4 regions of the Roseateles sp. GW835-FHT13E02 genome follow, and region 2 is predicted to be linked to each of the others. Evidence: predicted binding sites of a transcription regulator. Region 2 holds the regulator's gene; each other region holds the start of a gene.
What was found. The regulator FliA, encoded in region 2, starts transcription of late flagellar genes. The targets are predictions, from matches to a motif close to CTAAAGTTTNNNNNNNNNNNGCCGNTA.
Positions count from the first base shown of each region.

Region 1: a site for FliA is predicted at 6,194-6,220, ahead of AC1Q6P_RS06875 (chemotaxis protein CheX). Genes of this name have one in related genera too.
Region 3: a site for FliA is predicted at 1,432-1,458, ahead of fliD (flagellar filament capping protein FliD). Genes of this name have one in related genera too.
Region 4: a site for FliA is predicted at 1,738-1,764, ahead of AC1Q6P_RS21800 (flagellin N-terminal helical domain-containing protein). Genes of this name have one in related genera too.

Region 1 covers NZ_JBXAGJ010000005.1:157,672-166,743, forward strand. Annotated here, with positions in the region: gene AC1Q6P_RS06845 (OmpW/AlkL family protein) at 19-645, opposite strand; gene metF (methylenetetrahydrofolate reductase [NAD(P)H]) at 794-1,639, opposite strand; gene AC1Q6P_RS06855 (TlyA family RNA methyltransferase) at 1,636-2,412, opposite strand; gene ahcY (adenosylhomocysteinase) at 2,564-4,000, opposite strand; S-adenosyl-L-homocysteine riboswitch at 4,133-4,255, opposite strand; gene AC1Q6P_RS06865 (DNA glycosylase AlkZ-like family protein) at 4,336-5,439, opposite strand; gene AC1Q6P_RS06870 (DUF2238 domain-containing protein) at 5,451-6,113, opposite strand; gene AC1Q6P_RS06875 (chemotaxis protein CheX) at 6,293-7,258, shown strand; gene AC1Q6P_RS06880 (response regulator) at 7,366-7,737, shown strand; gene metK (methionine adenosyltransferase) at 8,070-9,072, opposite strand, start outside.
Region 2 covers NZ_JBXAGJ010000001.1:409,387-418,458, reverse strand. Annotated here, with positions in the region: gene flhF (flagellar biosynthesis GTPase FlhF) at 1-913, shown strand, start outside; gene AC1Q6P_RS01780 (MinD/ParA family ATP-binding protein) at 950-1,774, shown strand; gene AC1Q6P_RS01775 (RNA polymerase sigma factor FliA) at 1,793-2,506, shown strand; gene AC1Q6P_RS01770 (methyl-accepting chemotaxis protein) at 2,616-3,992, shown strand; gene AC1Q6P_RS01765 (diguanylate cyclase domain-containing protein) at 4,129-6,027, opposite strand; gene AC1Q6P_RS01760 (putative bifunctional diguanylate cyclase/phosphodiesterase) at 6,058-8,325, opposite strand; gene AC1Q6P_RS01755 (Hpt domain-containing protein) at 8,322-8,750, opposite strand.
Region 3 covers NZ_JBXAGJ010000028.1:44,292-53,363, reverse strand. Annotated here, with positions in the region: gene AC1Q6P_RS21795 (flagellin N-terminal helical domain-containing protein) at 1-184, shown strand, start outside; gene AC1Q6P_RS21790 (flagellin N-terminal helical domain-containing protein) at 536-1,381, shown strand; gene fliD (flagellar filament capping protein FliD) at 1,563-2,993, shown strand; gene fliS (flagellar export chaperone FliS) at 3,252-3,683, shown strand; gene AC1Q6P_RS21775 (flagellar protein FliT) at 3,717-4,016, shown strand; gene AC1Q6P_RS21770 (flagellar brake protein) at 4,090-4,875, shown strand; gene AC1Q6P_RS21765 (pilus assembly FimT family protein) at 4,872-5,420, shown strand; gene fliE (flagellar hook-basal body complex protein FliE) at 5,516-5,839, opposite strand; gene fliF (flagellar basal-body MS-ring/collar protein FliF) at 6,100-7,782, shown strand; gene fliG (flagellar motor switch protein FliG) at 7,833-8,828, shown strand; gene AC1Q6P_RS21745 (FliH/SctL family protein) at 8,841-9,072, shown strand, end outside.
Region 4 covers NZ_JBXAGJ010000028.1:53,743-57,092, forward strand. Annotated here, with positions in the region: gene AC1Q6P_RS21795 (flagellin N-terminal helical domain-containing protein) at 1-283, opposite strand, end outside; gene AC1Q6P_RS21800 (flagellin N-terminal helical domain-containing protein) at 680-1,519, opposite strand; gene AC1Q6P_RS21805 (tetratricopeptide repeat protein) at 2,521-3,048, shown strand; partial or broken gene AC1Q6P_RS21810 (flagellar transcriptional regulator FlhD) at 3,293-3,350, shown strand, end outside.

The DNA of each region.
Region 1 (9,072 bases), on a different contig from region 2:
GTCTGGGTGGGCGCCGAATTAGAAGCGGAAGCCCAGACCCACGCCGACCAGGGTGGGGTCGACTTTGAACTTGCCGACTTCGGTGCCGCTGGAGTAGACCTTGGTGCCGATTTGGACCTTCTTCACGTCCACGTTCAGGTACAGGTTCTTGCTCAGCTCGATGTCAGCGCCGACTTGGAAGGACAGACCGTAGCTGTTGCGCTTGATGCTGGGATGCAGGGCAGCGTCCACGGCGGCGTCGAACTTCACGGCCGAGAAGTTGGTGTAGTTCACGCCGGCGCCGACGTAGGGGCGGAAGCCGCCGGTCGGGTTGAAGTGGTACTGGGCCGACAGGGTCGGGGGCAGGTGCTTCAGCGAGCCGATGTCGGTGCCCTTGGACTTCAGGGTGTGCTTTTGCGGCACGGTCAGGATCAGTTCCAGGGCGAAGTTCGGGGTCACGAAGTAGCTGAAGTCCACTTCAGGGATGACCTTGTTGTTCACGGTCAGGCCCAGGCCGGTGCTGTCCTTGTTTGCCGAATCCAGGTTCACGGCGCGCACGCGCATCAGCCAGGGGCTTTCTTGGGCTGCGGCGTTGAAGGAAGCGCCAGCTAGGGTGGCGAGAGCCAGGGCGGCGGCGGCGGTGCGAGCAAAAGTCTTGGAGATCATTTTTTGGCTTCCTAGGTATGGGATCAATCAAATCTGTTCCCGATGGAAGCCATTGAATCGCTGCGCAAGGGGTTAACCCTTGATCTGGCGCAAACGCAAAAAGGCCCTCGCGAGGAGGGCCGTTTGGAATTGATCTGACGCAAGAAACTCAGCCGAGGCCGAGGCGTTTGCACAACGCCAGCGTCAGCGCCGATTGATTGAGCGTATAGAAGTGGATGCTGGGCGCGCCGCCGGCGATCAGGCGCTCGCAGACGCGCGTCATCACCTCCAGGCCGAACTCGCGGATGCTGGCCGCGTCGTCCATATAGCCCTCCATCTTCAGCGCCACCCAGCGCGGGATCTCGATGCCGTCGCGTGCGGCGAACTGCGCGATGCGGGCGTAGTTGTGGAAGGGCATGATGCCCGGCACGATGGGTGCGTCCACGCCCAGCTTGCGCACTTCGTCGACGAAGTGGAAGTAGGCGTCCGGGTTGAAGAAGAACTGCGTGATGGCCGAGTTGGCGCCCGCGCGCATCTTGGCGGCGAAGTGCTGCAGGTCCTTGGCCGCGTAGCGTTGCTGCGGGTGGTACTCGGGGTAGGCGGCCACTTCAATCTGCCAGTCCGGGCCCTGAGTTTCGCGGATGAATGCGACCAGCTCCGATGCATAACGGAATTCACCAGCGGTGGCCGTGCCGCTGGGCAGATCACCGCGCAGGGCGACCACGCGGCGGATGTTTTGCGCGCGGTAGGTGGCCAAGATTTCGGCAATGTTCTCGCGCGTGGAGCCCACGCAGGACAGATGCGGTGCGGCCTCATAGCCAGCGGCCGCAATGTCCATCACCGTGCTCAGGGTCTTCTCGCGGGTGGAGCCGCCGGCGCCGTAGGTGACGCTGAAGTAATGCGGATTCAGCACGCTCAGGTCTTGCACCACGGTCTTGAGCTTCTCGGTGCCCACCGGGGTGTTGGGCGGGAAGAACTCGAAGCTGACGGGCACGCGGGGTGTTGCAGTACTCATGGCTTGTCTTTCGCATGCTCTGGTGCCTGCGCCCAGAGGAAAAATTCCTTGTTGCCGTCACCGCCGGTGATGGCGCTCTCAAAATAGCCCAGCACCTGCCAGCCCTGATCTCGGGCGGCCTGGCGGGCCTGGGTTTCCAGCAGCGGGTATTGCTTGGCGTCCTTGACCAGGCCGCCGCGGGCCAAGGCTTTCTTGCCCAGCTCGAACTGCGGCTTCACCAGCAGCAAGACCTGACCCTGGGGCGCCAGCCAAGCCGCCAGATGCGGCAAGGCCCCCAGCATGGAGATGAAGCTGAGGTCGCCGACGATCAGGGCAAAGCCCTCGGGCGGCGCGTGCTGCGCCAAGGCTGAACCGGCCAGCTCGCGCACATGCAGATGCTCCAGCCCTACCACCTGGGGGTGCTGGCGCAGCTGTTCATGCAGCTGGCTGTGGCCCACGTCCACGCCCACGACCTTGGCCGCGCCCGCTTTCAGCAGGCAGTCGGTGAAGCCGCCGGTGCTCTGGCCCATGTCCAGCACCGTCAGGCCGCGCACATCCAGGCCGCTTTGCTGCAGCGCGCCCTCCAGCTTGAGCCCGCCGCGCGAAACAAAGCGCAACTCTGCGTCATCGCTGACGCGCAGCTCACAATGCTCCGGCAACTCTTCACCCGCCTTGCGGATGGCCTGCCAGTCCTTGGGCGCCCGCCACTGCGCCGCGCCGGCCGAAATCAGCCGCTGCGCCGCCGAACGAGTCGGCGCCAGGCCTTTGGAAACTAACAGTTGATCAGCGCGCATAGGTGAAAAGGAAACTCAGTCTTGCCAGGGCGTAGCGAGCGGTGCTCAGGCTAGGCGGACGGAGCGCCGGAACCGGAAGGTACTTGGGGTACCTGAGGATTCCGAGCACCGCCCAACGACGCCTGAGCGCCGCGCAGTAGCCCTCCTCCGATCAATAGCGGTAGGTGTTGGGCTTGAAGGGGCCGGTCTTCGGCACCCCGATGTACGCCGCCTGCTCATCGCTCAATTCGCTCAGCTGCGCATTCAGCGTGGTCAGCTGCAGGCGGGCCACCTTCTCGTCCAGATGCTTGGGCAGCACATAGACCTTGCCGATGTCGTAGGCGTCCTTGTGGGCGAACAGCTCGATCTGGGCGATGGTCTGGTTGGCGAAGCTGGACGACATCACATAGCTCGGGTGACCCGTGCCGCAGCCCAGGTTCACCAGACGGCCCTTGGCCAGCAGGATGATGCGCTTGCCATCGGGGAAGATGACGTGGTCGACCTGCGGCTTGATCTCGTCCCAGCCACACTTGGACAGCGAGGCGACATCGATCTCGTTGTCGAAGTGACCGATATTGCAGACGATGGCGTTGTTCTTCATCGCGGCCATGTGCTCGTAGCGGATCACGTTCTTGTTGCCGGTGGCGCTGACGAAGATATCGGCCTTGTCGGCCGCGTATTCCATGGTCACCACGCGGTAGCCTTCCATGGCGGCTTGCAGGGCGCAGATCGGGTCGATCTCGGTCACCCAGACTTGCGCCGACAGGGCGCGCAGGGCCTGGGCCGAGCCCTTGCCCACGTCACCGTAGCCTGCCACCACGGCGATCTTGCCGGCCACCATCACGTCGGTGGCGCGCTTGATGGCGTCCACCAGCGATTCGCGGCAGCCGTAGAGGTTGTCGAACTTGCTCTTGGTCACCGAGTCATTGACGTTGATGGCGCGGAACAGCAGGCTGCCCTTGGCCGCCATTTCGTTCAGGCGTAGCACGCCGGTGGTGGTCTCTTCGGTCACGCCGATGATCTCGGCGCTCTTGCGGGTGTACCAAGTCGGGTCTTGAGCGATCTTGGCCTTGATGGCGGCGAACAGGATGCGCTCTTCTTCGCTGCCCGGCTTGTCCAGCACCGACAGGTCCTTCTCGGCCTTCTGACCCAGGTGCATCAGCAGCGTGGCATCGCCGCCGTCGTCCAGGATCATGTTCGGGCCTTCGCCTGGCTCGCCCTTGCCGGCGAACTCAAAAATGCGGTGCGTGTAGTCCCAGTAGTCTTCCAGGGTCTCGCCCTTGTAGGCGAACACCGGCGTGCCACGGGCCACCAGGGCGGCGGCGGCGTGGTCCTGGGTCGAGAAGATATTGCACGAGGCCCAGCGCACTTCGGCACCCAGCGCTTGCAGGGTTTCGACCAGCACGCCGGTCTGGATGGTCATGTGCAGCGAGCCGGTGATGCGGGCGCCCTTGAGCGGCTGGGTGGCGGCGTATTCCTTGCGAATGGCCATCAGCGCCGGCATTTCGCTCTCGGCAATCGTCAGTTCCTTGCGACCCCAGGCGGCCAGGGACAGGTCGGCAATGTGGTACTGGTCAGCGGCCAGCGAGGTGGTGGTTTGGGCGGTCATGGATCAGCTCCTTCATGCGAAATATGAAGCCGCTGCATTCATTGCCTGGAGGAGGGGGAGGACGAAAAAAACCGGTTCGGTGCTCCGAACCCTGGTTTGATGCATGCAACCGTTCACCCACGCAAGGACGTCAGCGGGTGAGCGCGGTTGCCAATGAACAGGGCCGAGGGGATGACGAGGCCGCTGTGCAAATTTTTCCGAGCCTGGCCTGGGGGTCTGAAGCCAGACCGGCAGGTTGCAACGCTCCTCGGAACGGACGAATTCTAGTCGCAAGCGCCACTTTCGCGCTTGGAACAGGCCGGGTTTTCCCGCCAATCCCGGCCCGAGCTCAGGACTCAGGGGGCATCCACACCCAGGAAGCGGGCCATGGCGGCCAGTTCTTCGTCCAGCGCGGCGCTGAAGCCGGGCTCGCGGGGCGCCCTGCCGGCCACATAGCCCAGCTGTGCCTGCAAGCGCCCCTCGGCGCTGCTGACATTGCCCCAGCCGATCACCTCGCCGCGCCAGAGCAGGGGCAGGGCGTAGTAGCCCAGCTTGCGCTTGGGCGCGGGCGTGTAGGCCTCGAAACGGTAGGCCCAGCCCCAGAATTGTTCAAAGCGCAGGCGGTCCCAGACCACGGGGTCGAAGGGGGCCAGCAGGCGCACCGCTTCGTCCAGCTTCCAGCGCTTGGAGCCGGGGTTCTCGCCCTCGGGCCAGAACCAGGTCTGGCCTTCGACCTGGGCTTGGGGCCAGGTCTTGCGCGCCTGGGCCAGCACCTGGCGTAGCTCGCCGCGCAGGTGTGGCGCGCCATAGCCGAGCAGGCTGCACAAATGGCCGAGGCTGCGCGAAGGCAGGGGCGCGTACTTGGCCAGCACCAGATCCAGCAAGGCCTGGGCTTTCTCGTGCGGTGTGCGCGGATCGGGCGTGTGGGCCACGGCGCTGTAGATGCGCTGGCCTTGCTCACGCTGCTGCACGCGCAGCAGGCCGCGGTAATGCATGCCGTCCAGCAAATGGGTGGTGGCATTGCTGCTGCCGCCCCAGGCATTGCGGGTGGAGCCCAGATTGAAATGCTGCTGGATCTCGCGCGGGTGGCAGGGCCCCTTCGCTTGCACAAAGGCCTGGATGGCCTCGGCCTGAGCGCGCGTCTTGGCGTCCCAGGCGCGCTTGGCGCTGCGCGGATGCATGAGCTTGAGGTGCTCGCGCGGCAGGAAGCCGTAGTTGACCAGGCAATCCTCTTCCACCGCCAACCGGGTGTAGCGGCGCTCCAGATCGCCGGCGCGGTAGTCCTTGACGCGGTGCCTCAGGGTCAGGTCTTGCGCCCGCGCCGGGGCGCGGATCGGGTCGGCCTGGACAAAGCCCAGGCGCTGGATGGCCTGGGGCAGGCTGGTGGGCTTGAATAGGCTGCGCGCCACGGCGTAGCGGCGCAGATCGGGCAGGGTCAGGGTGAGGGCGGCGGCGGGCATGGGCTTTGGTGTCAGTTCTGCGCGAGGCGCTCCAGCGCGCGGTCATGGGCGCGCGCCAGCAGCAGCTGGGCCAGCATGGCGCCCAGCCAGGCCAGGGTCATGTCTTTCTGCGTGTCCCAGGGGTCGCCCTGGGCGCCCAGGAATTCATCGGCGCCCTGACCCAGGGCCACCGCGGCGCCCCATTCGATCAGTTCGTAGATGGCGCTGATGGCCAGGCAGCAGGCCGTCACCACGGTGAACAGCCAGCCGCCGCGCTGCAGCCCGGTCTTGCGCAGCAGCAGCTCGCGTGCTGCGATGGCGGGGATGAAGCCTTGCGCCAGATGGCCGAGGCCGTCGTAGGGATTGCGGCCCAGGGCCAACATCTCGCGCAGCCAGTCACCCAGGGGCACGCGGGCGTAGCTGTAGTGGCCGCCAGCGATCAGGATCAGGGCGTGGACAAAGATCAGGCCCAGCAGCAAGGGCGTGAGCGGGAAGCGCCGCTGCGTGGCCAGCAGCAGCGGCCAGACCAGCAGCACCGGCGCCACCTCCATCCACCAGGTGGCGGCATCGAAGGCACCCAGGCGGCTCCAGGCCAGCACGGCGAGATTGAGCCCGGCCAGCAGGGCCAGCTGCGTGGCGCTGAGCTGCGCCGGCGGGGTGAATGGGGTCGAACGGGACGAGGGTACAGCAGGCATGCCGGCATTGTGGCCGCCGCCCGAGGCGGGGGCGTCAGGTGAAACCTGGGCTGCTGTGCGATCCCCGGCCTGCAATTGCCCTCAACCTTTGCCGCCGGCTGCCGAAAACCGAGAACGCCCGGGCCACTGGGCGGTGTCGGCCTGCGTGCAGGCCAGGATGGCTTTTCCGTGGACGCATCATGACCGAAACCACCCAACTTGAAGCCAAGGTACTGCTGCTGGAGCATGACGCCGCGCAGTACCAGGTGCTGACCGAGTTTTGCCAGTCCGTGGGCCTGATGGCCTTTCCCCGCTCGTCAGCCGATGCCTTGGCCACCCTGGCCCAGAACAAGGACCTCGGCGGGGTGCTGCTGGCAGAAGACCTGCCTTGCGAGGGCGAGGACGGTCTGCACCTGGCGCGCGCCATCCACAAGCTGCGGCCCGAGCTGCCCATCTTTTTGCGCCGCACCACCGACCGGCCGCTCACGCCCGAGGAAGAAAAAGTGGTGCGCCACCGCTGGAACACCGGCGACCTGGACCACCTCAAGGCCGCGGTCGAGTACTCGATCTTCAGCCTGCGCTACCCGACGCGCCTGGTCTACGGCATCGTCGAGCTGACCCGCTCGGCCCTGGCCGCCATGTTCCCCAATGCCCTGGTGGTGTCCGAGTCGCCCTATGTGGTGCACGACCGCATCATCCACGGCGAGGTCTCCACCCTGATCGCCATCGAGAGCACCTGGTGCCGCGGTTACATGATGCTGCAGACCGAGGAAAGCGCGCTGCGCCAGGGCCTGATCCAGGGCTTCAGCTACGCCGGCATCGGTGGCGACCTGAATTTCCGCGAGCTCAACCACATGCTGGGCGAGACCACCAACCTGATCTGGGGTGCGTTCAAGAATCGCTACATCCCGCCCAAGGCCTTTGCCAACCAGCAGACCCAGGTGCCCATCGTCATCAACCACGAGCACAAATACATCTCCTTTGGCTCGCAGGACCCACAGCTGTGCATCCGCTACCAGCTCTCCGATCCCTTCCGGCCGGGCCTGCCGCCGCTGATGATCGTGCAGCGCTTCATCTTCAATCTGCACTGGTCGCCCGATGAGTTCGCCGAGTTCGACGCCGAGGCGCCCGAGGTCGGCCCCACCGGCGAGCTGGAACTCTTTTGAGCGTTGAGCGCGGCCAAAGCTCTTGCCCAATCTTTTACATACTCAATCAATCAATCAATCAATCAAGCCCAGCGTGACCCTCGAGGTTGGCGCGAGGAGGAAACAAGATGGCGAATGTTCTGGTGGTTGACGACTCCAACACCATGCGCGAAATCGTGGCCGGTTACCTGAGCCAGAACGGCTTTCAGGTCGCCGTGGCCACCGATGGGCGCGATGGCCTGCTGCAGCTGCGCAGCGACCCCGGCATCAAGCTCATCGTCAGCGATGTCAACATGCCCAATATGGACGGCCTGACCATGGCCGAGAAGATCCGCAAGGAGCTGGGCAACAAGGATGTGCGCATCATCATGCTCACCACCGAAGACAACCCCGCCATGCGCTCGCGCGGCAAGGATGTCGGCGTAACCGGCTGGATCGTCAAGCCCTTCCGCGGCGATGCGGTGCTGGCGCCGTTCAAGAAATTCTGCGGCTTGAGCTGAAGCGCGCAGGCCAAGAAAAAAGGCCGCTCCGGGGATGCCGGAGCGGCCTTTCTGTTGGTGCGTGGGCCTGTCTGGTGCAAGCCTCGCTGTGCGAGGTGGGCTTACAGCCCAGCCGCTGCACGCAGCGCTGCAGCCTTGTGGGCTTTGCTCACATCGCTGCGCGATATGAGCAAAGCCCCAAAGCGGCGGGTTCGCCTGCGGCGTCTTCTGGCCCTTAAAGGCCAGCCGCTGCACGCAGCGCCGCCGCTTTGTCAGTCCGTTGGTCTCTGCTCACGTTGCTGTGCAACATGAGCATCGCCCACGAACCGATGCCTCGCTGGCGCGAGGTGGGCTTACAGCCCAGCTGCAGCACGCAGTGCTGCAGCCTTATCGGTCCGTTCCCACGTGAACTCGGGCTCTTCGCGGCCGAAGTGGCCGTAGGCGGCGGTCTTGGCGTAGATCGGGCGCAGCAGGTCCAGCATCTGGATGATGCCCTTGGGGCGCAGGTCGAAGTGCTCGTTGACCAGGGCGGCGATCTTGTCGTCGCTGATCACGCCGGTGCCTTCGGTGTAGACCGTCACATTCATCGGGCGAGCCACGCCGATGGCGTAGGCGACCTGGATCTGGCACTGGCGCGCCAGGCCGGCGGCGACGATGTTCTTGGCCACATAACGGGCGGCATAGGCGGCCGAGCGGTCGACCTTGCTCGGGTCCTTGCCCGAGAAGGCGCCGCCGCCGTGCGGGCAGGCGCCGCCGTAGGTGTCGACGATGATCTTGCGGCCGGTCAGGCCGCAATCACCTTGCGGGCCGCCGATGACGAAACGGCCAGTCGGGTTGATCAGGTACTTCGTGTCCTTCAGCCATTCCTTGGGCAGCACCGGCTTGATGATCTCCTCGATCACCGCTTCGATGAACGCGGGCTTCATCTTGGCGCCGTCGCTCATCTCGGGCGCGTGCTGGCTGGACAGCACCACGGTGTCGATGCTGTGCGGCTTGCCGTCCACATAGCGCATGGTCACCTGGCTCTTGGCGTCCGGGCGCAGGAAGGGCAGGCGGCCGTCCTTGCGCATCTGCGCCTGGCGCTCGACCAGACGGTGGGCGTAGTAGATCGGTGCCGGCATCAGCTCGGGCGTCTCGTCGCAGGCGTAGCCGAACATCAAGCCTTGGTCGCCGGCGCCGATGTTCAGATGGTCGTCGCTGGCGCGGTCCACGCCCTGGGCGATGTCGTTCGACTGCTTGTCGTAGGCCACCAGCACGGCGCAACCCTTGTAGTCGATGCCGTACTCGGTGTTGTCGTAGCCAATGCGCTTGATGGTGTCGCGCGCCACCTGGATGTAATCCACATGGGCGTTGGTG
Region 2 (9,072 bases):
GGCTTTCATGGAAAAGCTGCAGCGCCAGCCCATCCAGGCCCGCCTGACCCAAAAGCTCTTGGAGCTGGGCTTCTCGCCCGCCCTGGTGCGCAAGCTGGTTGAAGGCTGCCCCAATGAATTCAAGGGTGCGCAGGCCGCCAAGGGTGAGCCGGCCGATGAAACCCAGTGGGCCGCCAATGTGCTGTCCCGCAATCTGCACACCGATGAAAACAGCCCGGCGCTGGAAGAGCAGGGCGGCGTGTTCGCCCTGATCGGCTCCACCGGCGTGGGCAAGACCACCACCACGGCCAAGATCGCAGCCGCCTTTGCCACCCGCTTTGGCGCCGCCCACCTGGGCCTGATCACGCTGGACGCCTACCGGGTCGGCGCTCACGAACAGCTGCGTGCCTACGGCCGCATCCTCGGCGTGCCGGTGCACACCGCCCACGACCGCGCCTCGCTGGAAGACCTGCTGGAGCTGCTCTCGGCCAAGAAGATGGTCCTGATCGACACGGCCGGCATGGCCCAGCGCGACAGCCGCACCCACGAGCTGCTCGAGATGCTGGCCCATCCCAGCGTGCGCAAGATCCTGGTGGTCAACGCCGCCCAGCAGGGCGAGACCATCGAAGACGTGGTCAATGCCTGGGGCGCCAAGGATTGCCACGGCCTGGTGCTGTCCAAGATCGACGAGGCCGTCAAGCTGGCCCCGGCCCTGGACACCCTGATCCGCCACAAGCTGACCGTGCTGGGCGTGACCAACGGCCAGCGCGTGCCGGAAGACTGGCACCGCCTGTCAAGCCAGGCCCTGGTGCAGCGCGCCCTGCGCAGCACCGCCGCCGGCGCCTGGCGCATGGACAGCGCCGATGTGAACCTGATTTTTGCCGGGGGGCCCGCGCTTGGCTCCCAACACCCGGCCGCCATGGGCATGTTTTAAGCCCGGATGCTGAAGCCACACGAGACCCCACTCATCATGCGCGACGCTCACACCTCTGCTTCATCCCACGCCCCGCAGGACCAGGCTCACGGCCTGCGCCGCCTGTTCGCCAGCTCGCGGGTGCGCTTCATCCCGGTCGTCAGCAACCCCCATGTGGTGGGCGGCGGCGTGCTGCTGGAAGGCCTGTGCGCGGCCTTCGCCGAGCTGGGCCTGCACACCCTGGTGGTCGATGCCGGCGAGAGCTCGCCCAAGCCTTCGGAGCTGGCGAGTGTGGACCTGGCCTCCTGCGTGGAAAGCCTGTCCAAGGATGTGTCCTATCTGGCCGCGCGTGGCCTGCCCATGCGCTACATCAACGCCAACGGCTCGGCCGCCCAGTTCCTGGAAGCCGTGACCGATGCCGCCCCCTTCGCCGATGTCGTGCTGCTGCACGCCAGCGCGGCCGAACTGGCCCGTGTGGTCGCTCTGCGCGAGGTGCGCCCGGTGCTGCTGGCTGACACCGACAGCATGAGCGTCACCCATGCCTACGCCGGCATGAAATGGCTGGCCAGCCGCGCCGGCCTGATGGTCTACAGCCTGCTGCTGGCCAGCTCGCCGCAGCTGCGCCTCTCGGATCGCATTGCCCAGCAGATCAGCTCCTGCGCCGATGGTTTCCTCGGTGCCGTGCTGCGCGACTGGGCCTGCCTGGACCCCAAGACACCGCCGACGGCGCCGGTCTCCCCGGAGATCCGCCATCTGGCCCGTGAGCTGCTGCTGGCCGCCCCGCCGGGAGCCGCGCTGGAAGCCTCGGTCAACGCCAGCCCGCTGCGCCCGCCCGTGCGCATGATGGGTGCAGGGCGCCCGGCCATGGCAGCCACTCTTTGATTGACGCAGGAGCTGATGATGTACACCGCCAAAGGCCGCCTCGATAACTCCTCGCTGATCAAGCAATACAGCCCGCTGGTGCGACGTCTGGCGCACCAGATGATCGCCAAGCTGCCCGCCAATATCGAGATCGACGACCTGATCCAGGTCGGCCTGATCGGCCTGACCGACGCGCTCTCGCGCTTCGATGTCGGCCAGGGCGTGCAGTTCGAGACCTTTGCCACCCAGCGCATCCGCGGCGCCATGCTTGACGAGCTGCGCGGCGGCGACTGGATGAGCCGTGGCACCCGCCGCCAGCAGCGCGAGATCGAAGGCGCCGTGCGCAAGCTCGAGCAAGAGCTGGGCCGTGCCCCGGTCGAAAGCGAGATCGCCGCCGAGATGAAGATCCCCCTGGCCGAGTACCAGGATCTGCTCGGCAAGGTGCGCGGCACCCAGCTGGTCTATCTGGAAGACATGTCGGGCGACGAAGGCGACGAGGACTTCCTCGACCGCCATGTGGCCGACCACAGCAACAACCCCATGTTGAAGCTGCAGGACCATCGCATGCGCGAGGCCCTGGTCGCCGCCATCAAGAACCTGCCCGAGCGCGAACAGTACATGATGAGCATGTACTACGAGCACGACATGAACCTCAAGGAAATCGCGGTCGTGCTCAAGGTCACCGAATCGCGCGTCTGCCAGCTGCACAGCCAGGCCATCGCCCGCCTGCGTGTCAAGCTCCGCGACTGGTAAGCCCCGCTGCCGTAATTTCAGATCCAAGCGGCGCCCAGCTCTTGCTGCTACCCTTCCGGGTGGTCAGGCTCGGTCTCGGAGCCGGCCGCGACTTTAGGGAGGAGACGCCATGTTCTTTGGCTCCAAGCGCCAATCCGCCACCCGATCGAGCGTGCCCATCGCGCACCACGAATCAGCTGCGGGCGCCGCGGCGCCCAGCACCCAGGCGCTGACCCAGCTGCTGGGCAGCCTGTCCCGTTCGGTCTCCCATGTCGGCCGCGATGCCGCCGAGGTGCGCGGGGTGCTGGATGACACACAGAAAGTTGTCGATGCCCAGGCCCAGGCCATGGCCGCTCTGTCGGGCGAGCTGGGCCAGGTGCGCCAGGCCCAGCAAGGCATCAGCCGGGCCAGCGAACAAAGCCGTCAGGCCGTGCAGCGCGCCCGCCAGGCCTTGTCCGGCGTTGGCGATGAGGTGGGCGGCATCGTCCAGACCCTGCACGAGGTCGCTGACGCGGCCTCGGACATCAGCAAGATCGCCCTGCAGACCCGTCTCGTTGCGTTCAATGCCTCGGTCGAAGCCAAGCGCGCTGGCGAAGCCGGCCTGGGCTTTGGCGTGGTGGCCGATGCGGTCAAGGACCTGGCCGGCAAGGTCGACGGTTCGTCCAAGGCCATCATGAGCACGCTGTCGGCCCTCGACGCCCGCATCGAACGCTTCAGCATCGAGCTGCGCAGCGCCAGCGGCGGCCTGGCCCAGCAAAGCGCCATCCACCAGGCCTTTGCCGCGGTGGAGCAGGATGTGCTGCACATCGCCGATGCCGCCCGCCAGAGCGAGCAAATCAGTGCCTCGCTCGGCGCCCGCGCGGACGAGTTGGCGGCCGACATCCAGCAGGCGCGCGGCAGCCTGCAGGTGGCCACCGCCTGCAGCGATCGATTCTTGAAGCTCTCGGAAGAGCTGATCGAGCAGATTGCCGGCTCCGGCGTCGAGGTCGAGGATGCCCGTTTCATCGCCGCCGCCCAGCAGGCCGCGACCCGCATCAGCGCCCTGCTGGAGGAGGCCGTGGCCCGCCGTCAGATCAGCATGGCTCAGCTCTTTGATGAACGCTATCGGCCTCTGGCTGGCAGCGATCCGGCTCAGCATCTGACCGATTTTGTCGAACTCACGGACCGCCTCTTCCCGGCCGTGCAGGAGCCCGTGCTGCAGCTCGACGAGAAGATCGTGTTCTGCATTGCCGTGGATCGCAACGGTTATGTGCCCACCCACAACAAGAAGTACTGCCAGCCTCAACGCCCGGGTGATGTGGTGTGGAACAGCGCCAACAGCCGCTATCGCCGCATCTTCAATGACCGCACCGGCCTGGCTTCGGCGCGCAACCAGCGGCCGTTTCTGCTGCAGACCTACCGGCGTGATATGGGCGGCGGTCGCTTTGTGCTGCTGAAGGAGGCCTCAGCGCCCATCACCGTGCAGGGGCGGCATTGGGGCGGTTTGCGTCTGGCCTTCGGCTTTTGAAGCCTTGGCGCGCTCCGAGCATCAGAGTTGCCAGCAAAAGCCAGCGAAGCGGTTCTGGCCAGGCGGACCGGTGCAGACCGTACGCTCAGTACGGCAAGCCGGGCCAACGACGCCAGAAGGATTTTGATGGCGACGCTCAGGGCGCCACGCAGGCGCGGTTCTTGCCGGTGTGCTTGGCCTCGTAAAGCGCCACATCGGCGCGGTCCAGCGCCGCTTCCAGGGTTTCGCCCGGCCGGTACAGGGTCACGCCGGCCGAGAAGGTGACGAACACATCCTTGCCTTCGTGCATGAAGAGGCTGGCCGACAAGGCGCGCTGCAGGCGCTGCAGCACCGCCTGCGCTTCCACCACCGGCGTGCTGGGCAGCATGAGCACGAACTCTTCGCCGCCGTAGCGCGCCACCAGGTCACCCGGACGCAGGTGCTGTGACACCCGCTCCGCCAGGGATTTGAGCGCCACATCGCCGGCACCATGGCCCAGGGTGTCGTTGAGCTTCTTGAAATTGTCGATGTCCAGCAGGGCCAGGGCGATCAGGGCGTTGTCGCCGGTCTCGCGCTCGGCCTTGGCCTGCTCGACCGCGAAGGCGGCCAGCAGGCCGCGGCGGTTGGCGATCTGGGTCAGCTGGTCGGTCTGCACCTCGTTGGAGAGGCGCTGCAACTCGCCCTCGAGCTCGGCGACTTTGGCACTGAGGCTGCTGGCGCGGTCGTGCTCCAGGGTCAGGCGTTCCTGGGTTTGCTTGACCAGGGATTGCACGCTGCGGCTTTCTTCCACCATCTCGCGCACCACGCCGGTCAGGCTTTCCAGCGAATCGGCTTTCTCGATCACCTCGGCATAGCGGCCGACGCTGTTCTGGAAACGATCGGTGTGCTGGCCCAGTTCGCCCAGCTCGGCCAGCATCTGGTGGATCAGCGCCTTCAGCGAATCGCGCGCGCGGCTGCGTTCTTCGCGCAGGGCGCGTTGGCGCTCGCGCGTGCCGCCCAGCATCTCGGTGACCGAGCGCACACCGCGGCCGCTCAGGCCCTGTTCCAGGGTCTGGTTCATGGCCTCGCACTGGCCCTTGGCCCAGGAATCGTCCTCGGCCAGGTCGACCAGGCTCGCGCTCAACTCGCGGCACAGCTCGCCCAGCTCGCCGAACAGATGCTGGCGGTGGTCCAGCAGATGGCGGGCGCGCTGGCACAAGGCCTCGATCAGGGCGGCCTTCTCGGGCGTGGGGCCGCCGGCCAGCAGGTCCAGATGGGCGGCGTCGAGCTGACGCATCAGCTCATCGGCATAGCCCTCCGGGCTTTTCAGCGCATGCTGGACGGTGCCGTGCAAGCTGGTCTCGATGCCTGGCCAGGGGCTGGGCAGGCCGGCGCCGGCGGCACGGAAAGTCAGTGGGGCCGCGCCCTCGCCGCTGGCGGGCAGCTCGCTGTCGGCCGCCTCCACGGTGCTGGGCGCGAAATCTTCTTCGGCAAAAAACTGGCTCGGCGTGCCGCCGGGCTCTTCCGAGGTCGCGATGCTGGCATCGGCGACATCGCCGTCCCAGCTGTTGACCAACTGGTCCAGGCGCTTGAGCAGGCGCTGGCCGTCGCTTCGGTTGTTTTCCAGCACGCGCTGCAGGCCGTCTTTCTTGCGCGCGACGGTCCATTGCCGGCCGCCGCGCTCCAGGCCGCGCACCAGGCGCTCCAGCGTCTGGGCCATGGCCTCGCCCTGGGCGCTGGGGCCCTCGCTGCGCTGCAGGCGTTCGAGTTCGCGCAGGGCTTCATCCCAGCGCGACTCGCGCACGCAGACCTGCAGCTCCAGCCGCGCCTGCGCGTTGCTGACGCCCATGCTCAGCAGCTTGGCCAGCAGGGCCTGGGCTCGCTCGGGCAGGGCGGCGGGCGTGGCCTCAACGCCGGATTCCATGGCGTAGGCGCGGGCGTAGTTTTCCGGCGTTGGCTCCAGCTGCGCCTGGGCCAGGCGCAGCAGCGCCGCCTTGGCGATCTGGGCCGGCGGCGTGGCGCCCGGCTTGCGGGCGGAGTTGGCGGGCAGAGGCGTGGGGCGGCGAGATTCGTCCATCGGTGTTGTGCTGGCTGAAGCTGGGGCGCGCTAGAGCAGTTTGCCGCCACTCGGGCGCAAGGGGCCGCCGCTCAGGCTGCCGAGGCTGCCTCCCGGATCGCCCTCGAAATCACTGTGGGCCTGGGCAATCCAGGGCGCTTTGCGTGGCAGCACGGTTTGTGCGAGCCATTGTTCGATTTCTTCCGGCGGCAGCGGTTTGCTGAACAGAAAGCCTTGCATCAGGCTGCAACCGAGGCGATGCAGCACGTCCATCTGGCGCAGGGTCTCCACGCCTTCGGCGATCACGCGCAAGCCCATGGCCCGGGCCAGGGCGATGATGGCGGTGACCACGGCCGAGCTTTGCGGCGTGATGCCCAGATCGCGCACAAAAGTGCGGTCGATCTTGACCTCGGAGATGGGCAGCGTCGTCAGATAGGCCAGCGAGGAGTAGCCGGTGCCGAAGTCGTCGATGGAGATTTCCACGCCCACTTCGTTGAGCCGGTGCAGGGCAGGGATGACGTTCTGCAAATCCTTCATCAGATTGTTTTCGGTGATCTCCAGCTGGATCGCCCGGTGCGGCACGCCATAGGCACTGACGCATTGGTGGATGTGCTCGACCAGATCGGAGCGCTCGAACATGCGGCTGGGCAGGTTGACGGCGATCGAGTCCGAGAAGCCAAAGTTGAGCTGCCAGACCTTGGCCTGGCGGGCCGCTTCCTTGAGCGCCCACTCGGACAGGGGCACGATCAGGCCGGTTTCTTCGGCCAGGGGAATGAAGTCGCCCGGGGGCACCAGCTTGTCGCCGCGCTTCCAGCGCATCAAGGCCTCGGCACCCACCATGCGGGCGGCGCGCACATCGATCTTGGGTTGGTAGTGCAGCACGATCTCGCCGCGCTCCAGGGCTTTGTGCAGGGCGCTTTCCAGCTCCAGCTTTTCGCGGCCCTGGCCGGCCAGCTGCGGGGTGTAGAGGGCGGCGGCATTGCGGCCCTGCGACTTGACCGCGTACATGGCCACATCGGAGTTGCGCAGCAGGTCGGCCATGGTCAGACCGTCGCGCGGGTAAATGGCGATGCCCACGCTGGCGGTGACAAAGCACTCCTGGCCCGAGATGAAGATGGGCTCGCGCATGGCCTCGAGCACGCGCTCGGCCACACGCTCGGCATCACGCTCGTCGCCAATCTCGGGCAGCAGGGCCACGAATTCATCGCCGCCCAGGCGGCCCACGGCCTCCAGGGTGCGGTGCGAGCGGCCGCCGATGGTTTCCAGCATGCCTTCCATGACCTGGTCGGAATGGCGCACGCAGGCGCGCAGGCGCCGGCCCACCTCGATCAGCAGCTCGTCGCCGGCGGCATGGCCCAAGGTGTCGTTGATGATCTTGAAGCGGTCCAGATCGATCAGCAGCAGGCCGACCTCATGGCCGCCGCGGCGCGCCTGCTCGATGGCACGCTCGACGCGCCAGATCAGCTGGCGGCGGTTGGGCAGGCCGGTCAGGGCATCGAAGTGGGCCAGCTGGCGGATGCGGTCCTCGGCCTGGCGGCGGTCGGTCACATCCTGCATCACGCCGGTGTAGCCATTGGCATTGCCATGCTCGTTGAATTCGGGCTCGGCTTCGATGTGGACCACGCGCTGGCGGCCATCGAGCAGGGTCACCGGCAGATCGGTCACCAGCACCGAGTTGTGGGCGATCACGTCACGCAGCAGGCGCAGGAAGAGCGTGCGCTCCTCGTGCGGGATCATGCGCATCACGCCGATGAAATCGAGCCCTTCCTGCGGGCCGCGGCCGAACACGCGCAGCGCCTCGGCGGCCAGGGTGAAGCCACCACCCAGATGCCACTCGAAGCTGCCCATTCGGGCCAGGTCTTGCGCGCGGGCCAGGCGGGCCTTGCTGCGCTCCAGCTCGATGCGGGTGCGTGAGCTGCGCAGCAGGTAGCGAAGGCGCCCGGCCAGCAGGCTCCACTGGGGCGACTTGACGAAGAAATCGGTGGCACCGACCTGGTAGGCGCGGTTGATCGAGGCCTCGTCGTCCAGGCCGGTCAGCATCAGCACCGGTGTCGATTCAAAACCTGGGATCTCGCGCAGGCGGGTGCAGGTTTCAAAGCCATCGAGCACCGGCATCATCGCGTCCAGCACGATCAGGTCCGGTGACATATTGGCAATCATGTCCAGCGCTTGGGCGCCGCTGTTGGCCGAGGTGACGTCGAAGCCGCGCTCTTGCAGGGCGGCGCTGGTCATCAGCAGATTGACCTCGTCGTCATCGACCAGCAGCACCTTGGCGCGTGCGGGCAGGTCGTCGTCGAGCTGGGGGCCGGCTGATTTCATGGTGTCGTCGGGGCCAGGCTGGCCAGGGCCAGCTTGACCTGCTGAATGTCGGCCAGCATCGCGTCCAGCAAGCCTTCCAGGCCCTCGCTTTGCTGCTGGCGTGCGCGGGTTTCGATGTCGGCGCAGCGTTCGGCCAGGGCCATGGCCCCGAGGCTGGCTGAGGAGGACTTGAGCGTGTGGCTGACATGGCGTACCACGTTCAAGTCCAGCTGTTCCCCGCGCGCCGCCGCCAGCTCGGGCAGCAGGCGGTCCAGGGATTTGAGGTAGGCGGCCAGCACCCGCTCGATCAGCTTGTTGTGGCCGTCGGGGTCAAGCTCACGCAGGCGGTCCAGCGCCACCGGGTCCAGGCAGGAGCTCGCGGCGGCCGCCAAGCTGGCTTCGACCGGCTCGGCGAGTGGGGAAGGAATCGGCGTGGGCGTGGACATGTCAGGAAACGCGGGGCAGGGGCGAGTGTGTCAGACCGGCGGAACGCGCGGAGCGGCCGTGCTGCAGCGGCTCAGAATAGCGTGGCTGGAATGACAAAGCTTGCGCTCCCAAGAGACCCCTCGATATGTGCTTTTGTGGCCGGCCGAAGGCCGGACGGAAGTTGCCTATTTTGCCCCTTGTGCAGCGTCCCGTCGGCTTGGAAAAGGCCAAATGGATCACGGCAGCAGGGAGGGGGAAAACCGGCAGTCACTGATGGAATGTAGCCGCAGTGTCAAGCAATTGATCCAAGCGTCTGCGGCGCTCTCGCCCGGCGTTTCCGGC
Region 3 (9,072 bases), on a different contig from region 2:
CTCCAACCTGATGGTGTCGGTGGAAAACCAGAGCGCTTCGCGCAGCCGCATCATGGATGCCGACTACGCCTCGGAAACCGCCAATCTCAGCCGCGCGCAGATCCTGCAGCAGGCCGGCACGGCGATGGTCTCGCAGGCCAACCAGATGCCGCAGCAAGTGCTGTCGCTGCTGCGTGGCGGCTGAGCCACCGCTCGGCTGAAGCGCCACCGAAGGCTGGATCGCCGGCCTCGACAACAGACTCTCCGCTCGCTCCGCCACCCTGGCTTGCTCCAGGGCGCGGAGCTTTTTTATGGCCGTGGTTTCACGGCCTTTTCCTGCTTTCGAGGCACGACAGACTGCTCAAGAATTTGGCCATCGGGTTGAAACATGGAAAGCATCACCCGACGTCCGGACCCAAGCCCCCGGCCCCACCAGGCCCAAGCTTGAACAGACCGGGCGAGTTGACAAGCGAAGGCGCCGGCTCGGCCGGCTCCCCACACTTGGATTGACGCGCCGGCCTGGCCGGGAGTTACCGGATTCTGTAGGAGTGCTCAAATGCCGCAAACCATCAACACCAATATTGCCTCGCTGAACGCGCAGCGCAATCTGAACATGTCGCAGGGCTCCCTCGGGGTGTCCATGCAGCGCCTGTCCTCGGGTATGCGAGTCAATTCCGCCAAGGACGATGCGGCAGGCCTGGCGATTGCCGAGCGCATGCATGCCCAGGTCCGAGGCATGAACGTCGCCATCCGCAATGCCAACGACGGCATCTCGCTGGCGCAGACCGCTGAAGGCGCGCTGTCCAAGGTCGGCGACACGCTGCAACGCATGCGTGAGCTGTCGGTGCAGTCCCGCAACGCCACCAACACCACCACCGACCTGGATTCCATCGGCAAGGAATTCGGCGAGCTGGCTCTGGAAATCGGCCGCGTGCTGGCGGGCACCACCTTCAACGGCAAGAAGATCCTGGGCGCCGATGCGGTGATCCCGCAGGAGTTCCAGGTCGGCCCCAACACCGGCGCGGAAGACACCATCACGGTGACCACCTCGGACATGACGGTGGACCCCACCATCACCGCAGTCACCGGTGCCACCATCGGCAATGCCTCGACCACAGCCGATATCAAGGTCATCATCGACAACATCGACATCGCCCTGAACACGGTCAGCAGCCAGCGCGCCACGCTGGGCGCCTCGCAGAACCGTTTCGAGGCCGTGATCTCGAACCTGCAGGTTTCGGTGGAAAACCAAAGCGCCGCACGCAGCCGCATCATGGATGCCGACTACGCGGCAGAAACCTCCAACCTCAGCCGCACCCAGATCCTGCAACAGGCTGGCAATGCCATGGTGGCCCAGGCCAACCAGCTGCCACAGCAGGTGCTGAGTCTGCTGAAGGGTTGATCGAACCCGCCTCGCCGGCCTGGTGCCGACGAGCGCGCGCACGGTTCCTCTCAAGTTTTGAGCACCTTCGGCCGATACCGCCTTTGCGTATCGGCCTTTTTTGTCTCGACCCCGCGATTCGGCGCCGTTTGGACCACAAGACTCGGACGCGGATCCCAACCCAGTCACAGGGAGAACCACCATGGCCGCCATCACCTCCGCAGGCATCGGCACCGGGCGCGATATGGAGACCTTGATCCAGCAGCTGGTTGCCGTTGAGCGCAAGCCCATCAGCGCCTTGAAGACCGCCACCGATGGATTGAAGACGCAGCTGTCCGCCTACGGCAAGGTGCAAAGCGGCCTTTCCGCCCTGCGTGACGCCGCAGCCAAGCTGACCAACCCCGATCTCTGGGGCTCGGGCCTGGGCAGTTCCAGTGACGCGAGCAGCGTCAGCGTGACACCCGGGCCGGGTGCCGCGGCCGGTACCGTGGCCGTGTCGGTCAGCCGCTTGGCGACCGCACAATCGGTGTCCACCAGCTACCAGCCCGCCACCGGCCCGGTCGGCCAAGGCAGCATCACCATCGAGCTCGGCAAATGGAATGCCGACCAGACCAGCTTTGACCCCAAGGCCGGCAGCAGCGCGGTGACCATCGACATCAGCGAGGGTGGCAACACCCTGGCCCAGATCCGCGACAAGATCAACGCCGCAAAGGCCGGCGTCACAGCCTCCATCGTCACCGATCAGGGCGGTTCCCGTCTGGTCATGCGATCCACCGAAACCGGCGCCAGCAATGGCTTTCGCATCGGTGTGATCGATGGCGATGGTCTGCTGGACGGCCAAGGCCTGGACGCGCTGTCGTTCGACCCGCGCACGCCCGACGCCTCCAAGGCAGTCCAGAACCAGGCCGCCGGCAATGCCCTGGCCAAGCTCAACGGGCTGGACATTGAATCGGAAACCAACACACTCAAGGACTCCATCGACGGCCTGACCATCAACTTGCTCAAGCCCACCACCGCCGATGTCAACCTAACCATCTCGGCGGACAAAGAGGCCATCAAGAAAGCCGTCACGGATTTCGCCACCGCCTACAGCAGCCTGGCGGCCCTGGTGAAGGACCAGACCAAGTACGACCAAGCCAACAAGACCGCCGGCACCCTGCAAGGCGAAGGCTCGGTGCTGAGTGTGCAATCGGCCATGCGTGGCGTCAGCGGCGGCACCACCACCCTGGGTGGCAAGTTCAGCCGCCTGGCCGACATCGGCCTGGACCCCGTGGCCGACGGCAGCCTCAAGGTCACCACGACCAAGCTGGACAAATCCATGGCCGATCTGGACAGCCTCAAGCAGCTCTTCATGGCCGTGGACAACGGCAACGCCGAGAACAGCGGCATTGCGCAGCGCATGCGCAAGTTCGCCGACCAGGCCCTGGGCATTGACGGCAGCCTGAGCACGCGACAAAAAGGCCTGCAGGACCGCATCAACGGCAACGCTCTGCAAAGCACCAAACTGGAAGAAAAGGCCACACTGGCCGAGACCCGGCTGCGCGCGCGCTACACCGCACTCGATGTGCAGATGGGCAAGCTCAACAACCTGTCCAGCTATGTCAGCCAGCAAATGGCTTTGCTGAACAAGTAAGGGCCGCGGCCCTTCGACCCTGCACGCGCGCTGCAGCGTCTGATCCCCTCCGAGCAAGCGGTGGTTTCGCAAGAAGCCACCGCTTGCTTGCTTTGTGAAGCATGCAAAAGCACGGCGCCGACCGCCGTCCAGCCGGCACAAATTCGCACTTTCTTCAAGCCCGCGTTTGCAGGCAGATGCGGTGTCTTCCAGCACTCAAGTTCAGCGCCCCGGGGTCGAAAACAATTCAACACGAGCTTCCCCGGAAAGAATCCCACCATGTACGGCAACGCAGCCTCTCCGTTCGCATCCAGGACACAGCGCGCCTCGATGTACCGCAAGGTCGGACTGGAGACCGATGTTCAAAGCGCCAGCCCGCACCGTCTGGTCGCCATGCTGTTCGACGGCATCTTTGCCGCCATGAATCAAGCCCTGGTCGCCATCGAGACCAACAACACCGAGCTGAAGAACAACTCGCTGTGCCGCGCGGTTCGGATTCTGGACGAGGGCCTCAAAGCCACGCTGAATCTGGAAGCCGGCCCGCTGGCCCAGGACCTGGGTGACCTCTACGCCTACCTGTGCATGCGCCTGACCCAGGCCAATCTGCGCAGCGATGCAACCCTGATCGAAGAATGCCAACGCCTGCTCACCCCGGTGCGAGACGCCTGGACCGCCATCGGCCAGTCGCCGGAAGTGCAGCGCGCGGCCTGATCCACCTAACACTTGTTTCTTGCGGAAATTGTGATGAACACCCAACTTCTGAGCTACTACGAAGCCATTGAGCAAGCCAGCGCCGACATGCTGTCCGCCGCACGCACCGGCAACTGGGACGAAGTCGTCAAGCTCGAGGGCGCTTGCGTGCTGCTGATCTCCCAGCTCAAGCATGCCGCTGCCGGTGAAAAACTGGCCCCCGAAGAGAACAAGCTGAAGACACGCATCATGCAGCGCATCCTGCTCAACGACGCCGAGATCCGCCATCTGGCCGAACCCTGGCTGGATGATCTGGACCAGGTGCTGTCCGGCAAGAGCAAGACCTTGCACTGAACACCGGCCCACGGTCTTTCAACGCGCCGCCCGGGAGCCTGCCAGACCCCCCGGGCGAAACCGCCCCTCCCGCATGAGCTCCACTCCGCCCCCCTCCACCTCGCCCGACTCGGCTGCCTCTGCCGACTCGGGCGATTTTCGTATCCAGTCCCCGGTCGAGATTCTCGGTCTGCTGCAGCGCCTGCAGCAGGAGCAGACCCCGCTGATCCTCAGCACACCGGAGGGCCTCAGCCTCTCCACCCGAGTCTGCGAACTCGATGCCGACAAGGGCCGATTGCTGCTGGACCGGCCCGCAGCCGCCAGCCCGCTGCCGAACCTGCTAGGCGCCCAGGAGCTGACAGCCGTGGCCTATCTGGACCAGATCCGCCTGCAGTTCGATCTGGAGGGGCTGATGCTTTTGCAAGCCGGCCCGCAAGCCAGCCAGGATGATCTGCTGCGCGCCAATCTGCCTCAGCAGCTCTACCGCTTCCAGCGCCGCCAGGCCTTTCGCGTGCGCCCGACCAGCCGCACGCCGCAAGCCCATGTCTGCGTGCCCGGCGCCGACGAGGCCAGCCCCATCACCCTCAGCCTGCGCGTGCTGGACCTGAGCCTCGGTGGCCTGGCCCTGCTGCTGCCGCCCGGGCCGGCTGCGCCGGCCACCGGCCAGCTGCTGCAGGCCGTGCGGGTGGAACTGGACCGGCACACCCGCCTGATGGTGGATCTGCGCCTGCAGCATGTGCGCCCGCAAGCCGACGGCAGCCGCCAGCTGGGCTTGACCTTCGAGAACCTCGACCCACTCGCCGAGCGTGATCTGCAACACTATGTGGAACAGGCGCAGAAGATGGCACGCCTGCTGCGCAAGGCCCAGGGCACACCATGAATCACAACAGCCGCCCGAACCTGCACCGCGGCTTCACCCTGCTCGAAGCGGCCGTGGTCATGGCCGTGCTGGCTGTGGTGATGGCCGTTGCCGTGCCCAATTACCGCAGCTTCATCCAGCGCCAGCAGCTGCGCGACGCGGCCAACAGCCTGCTGATGGACCTGCGCAACGCGCGCGAAATGAGCGTGTCCCAGCGCAGCCCGGTGTTCGTGAGCTTTCAGGCCGGGCCAGAGTGGTGCTGGGGCATCAGCCGCGACCACCCCTGCGACTGCGGCCCCACGGTGGCCGGCAGCAGCAAGTCCTTCGATCCAGCCACTGGGCGAGCCACCGCCTGCACACTGACCCGTAGCAAGGGGCGTGACTACCCCGATGTGCGAATGGATTCAGCCGTCGATGCCGAGTTTGAGCCAGCCCTGGGCCAGGCGCCGCGACATGGCGCCACGGCCTTCAGCACCGGCAAGGGCCAAGCCCTGCGCGTAGAACTCAACAGCATGGGGCGGGTGCAGGTGTGCGGGCCGGCAGCCCAGACGGCCTCGCCCTGCTGAAGGCCTTGGGCTTGGAGCGCAACGCGGGAAGCCTTGCGCAAGAAACAGCATCGAGTGCCGCGGGACGGGCGGAGCCTCAGCCCCCCCCTACCCCGTCAGACCTGCATGTTCATGATTTCCGAATAGGCGGACACCAGGCGGTTGCGGACCTGCAAGGTGGCTTGGAAACCGATCTGGGCCTTCTGCATGGCCACCATGGTCTCTTCCAGGCTGACGGTCGGGTTGTCCAGCTGCACCTCGCGCTGCAAGCGTGAGGCCTCGTTCTGCGAGCGGCTCACGCCTTGCATGGCCTGAGCCATGGCGTCGCCAAAACTGGCGCCGCCCATGGCCTTGGCCTTGGACAGCGGCTCGCCATTGATGTTCAGGCCAGCGCGCGCGGTGGCCTGGGCGAAATCAAAAGGTCTGAGCTTCAGTTCCATGACAAGGGACTCCATCCACGCCCCGTGGCCAAGGCGAAGCCAGAGCCGGAGCGATGGAGGGAACTGTAGGCCCGGACGCGCCGTCTGAAGGAGGGAACTGCGCTCGGTTCTTCGGCCTGTTCCAGGCTTTCTTGAGGGGGCAAATCCGAATAATTCAATGCATCGGCAATGCCTGTCGTCCGCCGTGAAAACCATCACGGATTGGCACCCGCCTCTTCACTTTCAGACCGACAGACCCGCCCTCCAGCCCGGCCCGACTCATGGACAACGCCCTCAGCCCCGCCGCCAACACCCTGCCCCTGGTGACACCCGAGCCTGCCAGCTTCGGTGCCCGCCTGGCAGCCTTGCCGGTGCGCAACAAGCTGATGATGGGCGGCGGCCTGGCCATGCTGGCCGCCGCCGTGCTGGCCATCACCCTGTGGTCCAACCAGGGCGACTACCGGCCGGTGTTCACCGGCTTGTCCGACAAGGACGGCGGCGCCGTCATCGCCCAGCTGGCCCAGCTGAACGTGCCCTACCGCCACGAACCCGGCGGCACCATCCTTGTGCCGGCGGCCCAGGTCTACGACGTGCGCATGAAGCTGGCCTCGGCCGGCCTGCCCAAGGGCAGCAGCGTGGGCTTCGAGCTGATGGACAAGAGCTCCATCGGCCAGACCCAATTCAACGAACGGCTGAACTTCCAGCGCGGCCTGGAAGGCGAACTGACCCGCACCATCACCGCCCTGGCCGATGTGGCCGATGCGCGCGTGCACCTGGCCATGCCGGAGCAGAACGGCTTCTTCCGCGAGCAGCAAAAGCCCAGCGCCTCGGTCATGCTGACCCTGCGCGGCGGCCGCTCGCTGGATCGCGCCCAGATCGCCGGCATCGTCCACCTGGTTTCGGCCAGCGTGCCGGGTCTGTCGGCCAAGGCCGTCAGCGTGCTGGATCAGACCGGAGCCCTGTTGTCCAACAGCCCGGAAGCCAGCAATGGCCTGGACAGCCAACAGCTGCAATACAAGCAGCAAATCGAATCGAACTTCAACAAGCGCATTTATGAGCTGCTGGAGCCAGTGGTGGGCCGCGGCAATCTGCGCGCCACGGTGACGGCCGATGTCGACTTCTCGCAGATCGAGAGCACGGCCGAAGAGTACAAGCCCAACCGCGGCCAAGGCGCCACCGCCGCGGTGCGCAGCGCCCAGACCAACGAGTCCATCAACGGCACGCCCGCGCCACCGACCGGCGTGCCCGGTGCCGCCGCCAACCAGCCGCAAGCCCCGGCCACCGCACCCATCGAAGGCGAAGCTGCGCCACTGCAGGCCGCCGGCGGTTCGCCCAGCAACAGCACCAAGCGCGACTCCATCACCAACTACGAGCTCGACAAGACCGTGCGCGTGGTGCGCAACGCCACCGGCAATGTGCGCCGCCTGAATGCGGCCGTGGTCATCAACCACCGCCCCAACACCGACCCCAAGTCCAAGGTTTCCAACATCCCGGTGCCGCAGGAAGAGCTGGACAAGCTGACCGCTCTGGTCAAGGAGACCATGGGCTTCAACCAGGAGCGTGGTGACTCGCTCAAGATCATCAGCGCGCCCTTCCTGCAAGACAAGCAAGAAGAGGTGGAACTGCCGCTGTGGAAGCAGCCCTTTGTGCTGGACCTGCTGCGCAGCGCTGCCGTGCCACTGGCCCTGGTGCTGGTGGCCCTGATTGCCGTGTTCGGCATGGTGCGCCCGGCCATCAAGGCCGCCAACCCGCCACCGCCGGAAGCCAGCGACACCGCCTCGCAGCTCAACGCCGTGGTCGACGACGAGAACGAACTGCCCGCCCTGGGCGCCGACGGCGGCCTGCCCGCCCTGAGCGGCCCGGTTGCTAACGAAAAACTTGAGCGTGCCCGTGCACTGGCCCGCGAGAACCCGATTGCCGTGGCCAACATCATGCGCAACTGGATCAACGGTGAAGTCGAGTGAGCCGGACCGGCCGCACGTCTCCCCCGCCATATTGACCAACGAGCCCGACCATGGATGACAAAGGAATCGAAGACGCTGCCATCTTGCTGATGTCTCTCGGCGAGGAGGAAGCGTCGGAAGTCTTCAAGCATCTGGCCCCGAAAGAGGTGCAGAAGCTGGGCGAGACCATTGCCAAGCTGAAAGTCGTGGGCCGCGACAAGGTCGAGCAGGTGCTGACCCGCTTCGACGCCGTGGCCGAAACCCAGAGCACCCTGGTCTCCGACACCGATGAATACGTGCGTCAGGTGCTGCGCAAGGCCCTGGGCGAAGACAAGGCCAATCTGCTGCTCGATCGCATCCTGCAAGGCAGCGATGTGTCCTCGATCGAAAGCCTGAAGTGGATGGACGCGGCCTCGGTGGCCGAGCTGCTGCGCAACGAACACCCGCAGATCATTGCCGCCATCCTGGCCCATCTGGACTTTGACCAGACCAGCTCGGTGCTCAAGGTCTTCACCGAGCGTCAGCGCAACGAGGTGCTGGTACGCATCGCCACCTTGGACGGCATCCAGCCCATGGCGCTGAAGGACCTGAACGAGGTCATGAGCCAGGTGCTGGCCGGCGGCGAGCGCATGAAGAAATCCAACCTCGGCGGCGTCAAGACCGCGGCCGAGATCATCAACATGCTGGGCTCCAGCGTGGAGGCTTCGGTGCTGGATTACATCCGCGAAGCCGATGCCGACCTGGCCCAGAAGATCATGGACAACATGTTCACCTTCGACGATCTGGACAAGATCGACGACAAAGGCATCCAGGCCGTGCTCAAGGAAGTGCAGAGCGAATCCCTGGTGGTGGCCCTCAAGGGCGCGAGCGCCGAGCTGCGCGAGAAGATCCTGCGCAATATGTCGAGCCGCGCGGCCGAAACCCTGCGCGAAGACCTGGAATCGCGCGGCCCGGTGCGCCTGTCCGAGGTGGAAGCCGAGCAGAAGGAAATGCTCAAGATCGTGCGCCGTCTGGTGGACGAAGGCACCATCGTGCTGGCTGGCGGCGGCGACGACCAATTCGTTTGAGGCGATTGAGTCATGACCCCTCGCCCGCCCCGCCAAGTGCCGCCGCCGCCGCGTGACCCGTCAGCGCCGCCGCGCACCAGCAGCTACAGCCGCTTCATTCCACGCGAGGAAGTGCAGAGCTTTGCCGCCTGGAACCCGGATGCCTTCCACGGCGCCGTGAACACCCAGCGCGCACCGATCAGCGCACCGGCCCCGGCCAACGCCCAGCCCGAGGTGGCCGAGCCCGCACCGCCACCGGAACCCG
Region 4 (3,350 bases), on a different contig from region 2:
GCTCACGCATGCGCTGCAGGGAGTCACCCACTTTGGACAGGGCCCCTTCAGCGGTCTGCGCCAGCGAGATGCCATCGTTGGCATTGCGCACGGCGACGTTCATGCCGCGCACCTGGGCTTGCATGCGCTCGGCGATCGCCAGGCCAGCGGCGTCATCCTTGGAGGAATTGACGCGCATGCCCGAAGACAGTCGCTGCATGGAGGTGGCCAGAGAGAGCTGTGTGGTTGACGCGTTACGTTGTGCGTTCAACGAGCCAATATTGGTGTTGATGATGGAGGGCATTTTCAATCCTTTCGGTGTTCAAGACATCCCGGAAACCCGGTCTATACGGTCGATAACTTGGCCGCTTGCAAAGCGGCTTTGCCAGCATCCAGGCAGCCGGGGCCGCCTGTTCTGCACCGTCCGCGTCCTGCCTGGTGCGGCGCCTCGCATGAGGCGTCTGCACAGGGCCGGCTGACCGGACCACGGTGTCCCTTGTTTCCTCGGGCCCGTTGGGAAAGTTATCGAGCAATGTCTTGAATCCCTTGAAGATTTTTTCTTGCCTTTTTTTGAAAAACAGCCCTTAAAAAAGACGCTGCCCCGCCGAGAGGGCAGCGTCAAGGGGCTTGTGCTGGAGGGGTGAGGGTCGCCGTTTCTGTGACGACGGGCGTACTCAGGGCCAGCGAGGCTGGCCCGGGGTCATCGAAGAAGCGACAGGACTTGCTGCGGCATCTGATTGGCTTGCGCGATCATGGCCGTGCCCGCCTGCTGCAGGATCTGCGAGCGGCTCAGATTGGCGGTTTCCGTCGCGTAGTCGGCGTCCAGAATGCGGCTTCGCGAAGCGCTCTGGTTTTCCACCGAGACCATCAGATTGGAGATCACGGCGTCGAAGCGGTTCTGGGCCGCACCCAAGGTGGCGCGCTCGGAGCTGACCGTGTTGATGGCCGTGTCGATGTTGTCGATCGTGGTCTTCAGGTCGCCGGCGGTCTTGGTGTTGTCGATCACATCGCCTGTGACGGCTGTGATGTCGGCGTTGCCGCCCATATTGGTGGTGGTCACGGTGACGACGTCATTGGCCGTGGTGTTGGCGCCGACCTGGAACACCTTGGCGCCCGCGCCGGCGCCCAAAATGGCGGTGCCATTGAAGGTGGTGCCACCCAGCACCCGCTGGATTTCGGCGCCCAGTTCGGCGAACTCCTTGCCGATCGAGTCCAGGTCGGTGGTGGTGTTGGTGGCGTTGCGGGCCTGCACGCCCAACTCACGCATACGCTGCAGCGAATCGGCCACCTTGCCCAGTGCGCCTTCAGCGGTCTGCGCCAGCGAGATACCGTCATTGGCATTGCGCACTGCGACGTTCATGCCGCGCACCTGGGCGCTCATGCGTTCCGCGATGGCCAGGCCTGCGGCGTCGTCCTTGGCGGAGTTGACGCGCATGCCAGACGACAAGCGCTGCATGGAGACAGAGAGAGAAGACTGTGACGTGGCAACGTTGCGTTGCGCGTTCAGAGAAGCAATATTGCTATTGATGATTGCGGGCATGATGCGCTCCTGTTTCAGCTACGAAGATTCCCGGCTCAGCGCCGACGTGTTGGCAAATGCCTTGCGGCATTTGTGACGTGGACGAAAGCCTTGTGACTCTTCCATCCACCCCGCCCGGCGCCAGTCAGCCTGTGAAGCCCTGCATTCCCTTGCGAGAGTGCTCAACCAGCGGCCTTGTTACCGGACCACGCGCCTGTTTCCAGACCCGTTGGAAGTGGTATCGGACAGCACCCGTCGGAACTTAAGTGCTGTTTGTCAAGAGGCTGGATCGCTCGATAAGCGGCTGGGTCCTGGCCTTGTTCTTCGGATCGCCTGGCGCCCGGAGCCTGCGGGCCCCGAGGGCCGGATGCAGCAAGGGCTGAGAAAGCAGAGACAGGCGTAAACAACAAGTGAGGAGGGCCAGCGGCATGCGAGGGTGTCGTGCAGCTGTCGTGAGGCGCGTGTGCGAGCTGTGGCTGGGAAAGTCCTTTTCTTCGTGGATGTGCTGAACTGGAGGCATGCATGGCCCCGGGGCCGCGTGGGCAGCGGCTGGATGGTCCATCAACCCGCCAGATACCCGGGTTGTTGCATGAACTTCAGGTCTCGGTCTTCGATCACTTCATGCCATCACTTCACAAGGTCAGCGGAAACAGGAGCAGAGCGGGATGGCATCGCGGCCGGTCGAGAGGAGCAATCTCGAATTCGGCCTCGCTCTGACTTGTTTTCGGCGGCGCCGGCTGCGCACAGGCTTGGAGTAAGGGCGCCAAGCCCGTGCTTTTCTCGCGAATCACGCGTGCACGCCAACCTAAAGTCCACTCCATTGCGGTCGAAATGCGCGCCCCGCGCGTGCGCTTCCAAAGCCAGTACCAGCTCAAGGCCGCAGCACGCACAGCCCGACTGACCACGGAATGACGTGGCCCGGGTCGGGTGGCTGGTCCGTAGTTTTTTGGATCGATCGGGAACGATGGTGCGCTGGACTCAGGCGCTGGCTGTGAATGGCATCAACACCTTTGGAGATTGAAATGCACACAACGACGCAAGCAAGCAAGAAGGCCGGCAAGCAAGGCCAGATCGAGTCGCAAGCCGCGGCCGCTGCGGCCCCGCAGGCGCAGGCGCAGCCGACCGAAATGGGCACCGAGGCCGCACTGCTGCTGGCCCAGGCTCGCAATGCCGCCTTTGTCGAGGCCGCGCACGGCCGCTTGGGCCTGGGCATGTCCATGCTCAAGCAGGCGCTGGAGCAGACGCCGATGTCGCACGATCTGATGAGCGATCTGGCCGCCTTGCTGCTGAGCGCTGGCGAGCTGGCCCAGGCCGCGACCTACGCCAAGCGTGCGCTGGAATTGCACCCGCACCATGGCCCCAGCCTCTACACCTTGGGCTTCGCCTGCTCGGGCCTGGGCAAGACCCTGCAGGCCCAGAAGACCCTGCGCCATCTGCTGCGCCTGGAGCCCCTGGCCATGGACAGCCTGCTGGACGAAGCCCCGGATCTGCTGCCGGTGGCCGAGGCCGAGCTGGCGCGTTTGAATTCCCTGCTCGGTCTGGGCGACTGAGCGTTGAGGATGACAGGGCGCGCGGCGTGACGCAGTTCACGCCCGCCCTGCGGGCCGGCCCTGGGACAGGGCAGCGCCCCGAAGCGCCGCCCTCGCGCTGGACGCGCATGTAGGAAGTTGCCTGACAAGGTTCTGGGAAGAACCGGGACTCAAGAGCTGGATTTGGGCTGATGTTGCGGGGCTGATCGGGTCTTCACAATTCGTTTCACGTTGAGACGAATCGCAAACAGACCGGAGTCAAACCATGAACGCAGACCAAATCCTCGCCGAGATCCGTGAAGCCAATCTGAACTACCTGATGC